DNA from 2 places in the Litoribacterium kuwaitense genome. Region 1 is predicted to be linked to the other one. Evidence: riboswitches for the same ligand, from Rfam matches in the RefSeq annotation. Region 1 holds a riboswitch; the other holds the start of a gene.
What was found. A riboswitch is a leader RNA that binds a small molecule or an ion and turns the genes downstream of it on or off. The one in region 1 is predicted to bind FMN.

Region 1 (3,386 bases):
CCGAAGGCACTTTATACGCCTCTTATAGTTTTGCAACTAAATTAGGCATCGCCTTAGGCTCAGCATTTGTTGCTTATGCTCTTGACTTTGCTGGCTACACCCCTGAGGCCTTAACAGAAGGTGCTCTATCGATGATTCGTTTTCTCATGTTTGCTGCCCCAATTGTCTTTACTGCTCTACAAATTTTCGTTTTATTCTTTTATAAGCTCGATCGCACACATGCAAAAATTGTCCAACATCTTAAAAACAATACAATAACATCCTAAATCCAGAAAGGTGATACACAAGATGAAAAAAGTAAACATAGGTATTATTGGCTGCGGAAACATTAGTCCGATTTATTTTGAAGCTGGACAAAAATTTGACATCTTAAACATTGTCGCTTGCGCTGACCTCGACTTAGAGAAAGCTCAAGAAATGGCAAAGCGATATAACGTTCCAAAAGCATGCTCAGTTGACGACATTCTTGCTGATTTAGAAGTTGAAATTATCATCAACTTAACCATTCCAGCGGCCCACGCAGACATTCATCGAAAGGCGCTTGAAGCTGGGAAGCACTCCTACGGTGAAAAGCCTTTGGCCATTGAGGTAGACGACGCAAAATCCTTAATCCGACTCGCTGAGGAAAAAGGACTGCGCCTCGGCTCTGCCCCGGACACCTTTTTAGGCGGAGGTCTTCAAACGGCTCGAAAGCTTATTGATGATGGTTGGATTGGCGCCCCGATTGCGGCTACTGCTTTTATGACGCATGAAGGACCGGAAATTTTTCACCCTGGGCCTGACTTCCTCTACCAGTATGGCGCGGGACCAATGTTTGATATGGGGCCTTATTATTTAACAGCACTTATCCACTTAATAGGGTCTATTCAACGGGTTACAGGGTCTACGGCTACACCTGTCAAAGAACGAATGGTTAAGAACGGACCGGATTATGGCCGCACGTTTCCTGTCGAAACACCAACGCATATTGCTGGTGTGCTCGACTTTGAAAATGGTGCAGTGGCAACACTTGTAACAAGTTTTGATGTTAAGGGGAGTAAACATCCATTTCATATTGAAATTCACGGTACCGACGGCTCTATGGTTGTTCCTGATCCAAACACCTTTGACGGACCTGTCTATGTAAAAAAATCACACCATAAAGCTTTTATCGAAGTGCCGCTTACTCATGGATTTACTGAAAATAGCCGAGGTCTAGGGGTATTGGATATGGCTTATGCAATTCAAAATGAGCGCGAGCATCGAGCTACAGGTAAATTAGCACTACACGTCTTGGAAGCGATCCATGGGTTCCATATAGCCTCAAACAACGAGAAGCATTACCATATGACGACAAAAGTCGAAAAGCCGACCGCATTTCCACTTGATCAGCCTGTCAACGGGTTAAAAGGATAAATGTCAGCAGTTCCAGTTTTCGCTATTTGAAGCAAAACACTGGACAAATAAAAGATTCACACATATGATGGTATTACAAATTTAAACTAAATCACATTTGAATATGGATCTTCGGGGCAGGTGAAAGTCCTGACCGGCGGTGACAGCCCGCGACTCCAATGAAGCGATGTTTCATTGGACTGATCTGGTGAAATTCCAGAGCCGACGGTAAAAGTCCGGATGGGAGAAGATCAAAATAAACGTGTACGCTCGTCGTGTATCCTTTTTTAAGGTTGCTGCTAGCGACAGGTTTATTTGGTCAGCTCTGTTTCCCCGTGAAGCAGAGCTGTTTTGATTTTCGAAGAAGCCGTATTCAACCGAAAGGGTTGAAGACACCAAGATGGAAGAAAAAACACGTCATCACATGTTCTGGCTCATTGTCCTCGGCGCTGCTTTTTGGGGTGCTACTCCCGTCTTTCGTATGTTTCTGTTGGAATCGATGACTTCTACACAAATTGTGCTTGTCGAGCATATCATTTTGGCACTTGTGACAGCACCAATCTTGTATAAGCATCGAAAAGAGCTGTCCCGTCTCAGTTTGAAGCACTTAGGTGCGCTGCTTTTTATCGCTTGGGGAGGCTCGGCGTTCGCATCGCTGCTATTTACAAACGGTCTCACTTATGGTGATATCAATTCTGTCTTGCTACTACAAAAAATGCAGCCCATCTTTGCTATTTTACTGGCAAGGATCGTCTTAAAAGAAAAATGGCCGCGTCGCTTTTCATTTCTTTTTCCAGTAGCCCTGATCGGAACATACTTTTTAACGTTCGGCTTTTCTCTGCCGCTGTCTGATTGGCGTGACGTGTTAAATATCGGTAGCTTATTTTCATTAGGGGCGGCTGTCCTTTGGGGAGGTTCCACAGTGATGGGACGTGTTCTTTTGACAACCCTCTCCCACGAAACAGTTACATCGTTGCGGTTTCTATTAGCGCTTCCCCTTCTCGCCATTTTAGCTTCATTTTCAGGAGAAGTTTGGGCGTTGCCTGCAGACTCGTTTGCACAGGCAATGATCGTCACCAACCTCGTGATTTCAGCGCTTATCCCAGGACTGTTCAGCATGCTTCTTTATTATAAAGGGCTTGGCACAATGAAAGCTTCTGTTGCGACATTAGCTGAATTAAGCTTTCCAATGACTGGCTTGCTCGTTAACTGGCTTGTTTTCCAACAAGTGGTTACACCTGCACAACTGCTCGGTTTTATGCTCATCTGGCTGTCTCTCTTCTTTCTGTCACGCCAAAAGGATGCTGCCCAGCCTGCTGAACAAATTCCAGCAGCAAAATCACTCGCAGCCTCTGCCCGATAAGATCGTGTCATAGAATATGTCTAGATGCTAAAAACAGCCTTTGCGACTGCTAGGCTGTTTTTTTCATTTAGATACAATCGTTTTGTCTAGCTCATTGATTAAAAGTACTACGCTATTATGGCTGCCGTTCAAAAGAGCTATATGTCTTCATCGGTTTTTCTTTTACGCCTTCAAAGATCAGTACAAAGGCACTGATGATATGCATAATCATGCCGACAAACGGAATCCAGGCGATACATGACGTTACAATCCCAAACAAACTGCCTGCTGTAGGACCGCCTTCTTTTCGTGCAATCGCAAGTGTAATAACATGAAGGATTAAGCCGACAAATAAAGGCGTGTAAAGAAAGCCTACGACGATCAAACCACCAAGAATCGGGATTCCAAGAAGAGCCTCATAAATCCCCGAAATCAATTTCATCAGCCGGTACCGTTGCATGATTAAGTAAATCCCCTTTCCACTCCACAGAAGCCACAAAAGCCCATCTATCATCGTTTCTACTATAGTATATACGAATCTAAATTGTATTTGGTTGCAAACCCTCTAAAATTTCTTTGTAACAAAATGAGGAAAAACGATAAAAAGCCAGCCATAAAACACTTAGGCTGGTCATTTTTATCGTGATTGATCTTATTAAAAGATTTAGAG
Region 2 (3,386 bases), on a different contig from region 1:
AGCTCAATATGCAGATTAAGAGCATTTTGATCTTTCTCAACAGCAAGCACACGGCCTGTCCCATCGACATGACCACTGACAAAATGACCGCCAAATCGACCATCAGCCCGTAAAGATCGTTCGACATTAACGAGCGTACCTTCCTTAAAAGAGTCTAACGTCGTTGCTCGTAGTGTTTCTGGCATTACATCGAGCGTAACTGTTTTTTCGTGTATTGCCCGTACAGTCAAACAGACGCCATTGACGGCGACACTGTCGCCAAGCTGAATATCATTACAAATCTTGCGCACCTGAAGAATAAGCCCATACTCATCTTTGTCTGCGAACAGCTCTTTTACGATTCCGATTTCTTCAACAATTCCTGTAAACAACGCTTACACGCCTCCTCTGTATAAAACCACTTTGATATCTGATCCTAAGGTATCCACAGAATGAACCGATAGGGCGGGGGTTTCAGATAGGGATGGAATGCCCCTTCCTCCAAAAGCAGAAGGAGCGTTCGCGCCTCCAATTAACGTAGGCGCAAAGTAGGCGACGACACGTTGAAATTGTTTTTCTTGCAAAAAGCTAGCGAGCACTTCTGATCCACCTTCGACGTACACTGAGCAAATGTGATGCTGCCAAAGGATATGGAGCCAGTCGTGTAATTTTCTTGGGTGACTGCGAATGACGCGCACACCTCTGTTTTTAAGCGCTTTTTCTCGTGCTATAGGGGCTTCTTCAGATGTAATAACCCACGTCGGGGCCATTTGATCGATGACGACTTTGGCGTCTAAAGGGAGCTGCAAATGCGTGTCAAGGATAATACGCTCTGGATGTCGTCCTCCAGGGATGCGAGCAGTCAGCGATGGGTCGTCTGCGAGAATGGTGCCTATACCAACGACGATACCATCATGATCGTGACGCTCTTTCCAACCGTCATAACGTGCATGAGAAGACGTAATCCACTGGCTCTCTCCTTCGCTTGTCGCTATTTTTCCGTCAAGGCTGGCCGCAAATTTCAACGTAATAAATGGACGTTGATAGCGTATATGATGAAAAAATATGCGATTAAGCTCGCGCGCTTCGTCCTCCAACACACCTAGCGTCACATCAATACCGGCCTCATTTAGCTTTTCGATGCCACGCCCAGCAACCTCAGGGTTAGGATCTGTACAGGCGATGACGACACGTTTGACTTGATGTTGAATTAAGGCGTCACTACACGGAGGTGTGCGACCAAAGTGACTACATGGCTCGAGTGTGACATACATCGTCGCGCCGCAAGCATCTCCAGCAGCTCTTAGTGCATGAACCTCTGCGTGCGCGCCCCCGGCTCGTAAGTGAGCGCCAGTTCCAATGATTTTGCCTTCTTTGACTAAAACCGCGCCCACAAGCGGATTGGGCGATACTTGCCCACGTGCTTGACGAGCCAGCTGTAACGCCATATTCATATAATGCTCATCCGTCATCGATCTTTCCCCCCTGTTCTAAAGCACAAAAAACAAAAATAAAACCCCGAACGATATGTTCGGGGTGAAAAAGGCACAAATAATAATCATACGGTCAGAAAAACGCCGCCGCATGCTTTGCGTCACTAAAGAAGCCCAGCACAACTTCATTTTTCAAAAAATGAGGTGTACTGAACGACCTACCTTCTCCCATCCAGACTTTCACTGTCGGTCCCGGATTTTCACCAGGTCCACCGCTTTGCATGTGCAAAACGGGTCACGGACTGAGGATCTTAATTTAAAGATCCATCACCGCCGGTCGGGATTTTCACCCTGCCCCGAAGGTATTATTCTGTTGGATGCATACAGTATACGCTAATTTGTTACATGATGCTAGAGCAATGTATTTTATTTATTTTGTAATAATATACAGCGCAGCAACGAACCCCCACAGCAGCGAAGCTACCAGAAGGATGACAAACAAACGAATGTTTTTTTACGCATGCTCTTCAAGCGTCACAGAAGTCATGCGATCACCATTTTCATCGCCACCGCAACGTCTAATCCTTCGGTCACCTGACCAAACACAGTATGGACACCGTCTAGGTGAGGCTGTGGTTCATGCACGATAAAGAACTGACAGCTTCCTGTATCTTTGCCCGCATGCGCCATCGACAATGTCCCAGCGACATGTTTGTGCACGTTTTGCTCTGCCTCACATTTGATCGTATGTCCCGCATTCCCAGTTCCATTGCCGATCGGGCAACCACCTTGAGAAACGAAGCCGGGAATGACACGATGAAAAGTCAAACCATCATAAAAACCTTTTTTAATCAAAGTTTCAAAGTTTTCTACTGTGATGGGTGCTTCCTCTGGAAAGAGTTTAATTTTTATTTTTTGACCATTCTCCATTGTAATAACTGCCTGTTTCATATGCTTTTAATCTCCTTTTTATTAGATATTGCAGAGTGCTTTTGCTCAGATGTCCAAGGCTCGTCAAGCCGGATAAGGTCATCTAGCGTTTCTCTGCGAATGACGACTTTCGCTTCTTCCCCTTCCACAAACACTACGGCAGGTCGCGGGATACGGTTATAATGATTCGCCATAGCGTATCCATATGCGCCTGTACTAGGCACAGCTAAAACATCCCCAGCTTCACTTTTAGGCAATGATGCGTCCCAAATGAGCATATCACCAGTTTCACAACATTTTCCAGCAATCGATACGACCTCTTCAGCAGGTGCTGTCGGGCGTTTTGCCAAACAGGCTTCGTATTTCGCTTGATAAAGCGCCGGTCGTAAATTGTCACTCATTCCTCCATCAACGGAAACATACGAGCGGACGCCAGGGATATCTTTACGACTACCAATCGTATAAAGGGTCGTAGCAGCTTCACCGACAAGCGCACGCCCGGGCTCAATCCATATTTCCGGTATTTCCATTTGCGCAGCGTTGACACGGTCGAGTAAATGATCCAGCACATTGCCAAGCAGCTGATCGACCTCAAGTGGTGTATCTTCATTCGTGTAACGTATTCCAAAACCACCGCCAATGTTTAACACCGCTGGATTCTTACCGTAGATGTCCTTCCAGCGACTTAAAAGTCCGACGACTTTGTCCGTTGCGAGGAAAAAGCCATCGGGCTCAAAAATTTGTGAGCCGATATGCGAGTGAACCCCAAGCCAGTTTAAGTGCTCTGAATGTAGCGTAAATTCCAAGGCTTTGTCGGCTTGACCACTCATAATATCGAAGCCAAACTTTGAATCTTCTTGCCCGGTCAAAATATACTCATGCGTGTGTGCTTCAATTCCAGGCGTAACACGGAGAAGAACAGACACTGCTCGCTTTTTTTCTTCACAGATGCCGTCAAGAAGCGTGAGCTCGTAAAAATTGTCTACGACGACACAGCCAATGCCCGCATCAACCGCCATCGTCAACTCTTCGTGACTTTTATTA

Region 2: another riboswitch for FMN. It lies ahead of ribD (bifunctional diaminohydroxyphosphoribosylaminopyrimidine deaminase/5-amino-6-(5-phosphoribosylamino)uracil reductase RibD); the one in region 1 lies ahead of G4V62_RS09830 (DMT family transporter).

Annotation. Positions count from the first base shown of each region.
Region 1 covers NZ_JAALFC010000016.1:7,256-10,641, reverse strand. The annotation lists gene G4V62_RS09840 (glycoside-pentoside-hexuronide (GPH):cation symporter) at 1-266, shown strand, start outside; gene G4V62_RS09835 (Gfo/Idh/MocA family protein) at 289-1,395, shown strand; FMN riboswitch at 1,499-1,630, shown strand; gene G4V62_RS09830 (DMT family transporter) at 1,775-2,737, shown strand; gene G4V62_RS09825 (hypothetical protein) at 2,853-3,176, opposite strand.
Region 2 covers NZ_JAALFC010000001.1:226,631-230,016, reverse strand. The annotation lists gene ribE (riboflavin synthase) at 1-371, opposite strand, end outside; gene ribD (bifunctional diaminohydroxyphosphoribosylaminopyrimidine deaminase/5-amino-6-(5-phosphoribosylamino)uracil reductase RibD) at 375-1,451, opposite strand; FMN riboswitch at 1,629-1,780, opposite strand; gene G4V62_RS01250 (peptidylprolyl isomerase) at 1,956-2,363, opposite strand; gene lysA (diaminopimelate decarboxylase) at 2,360-3,386, opposite strand, start outside.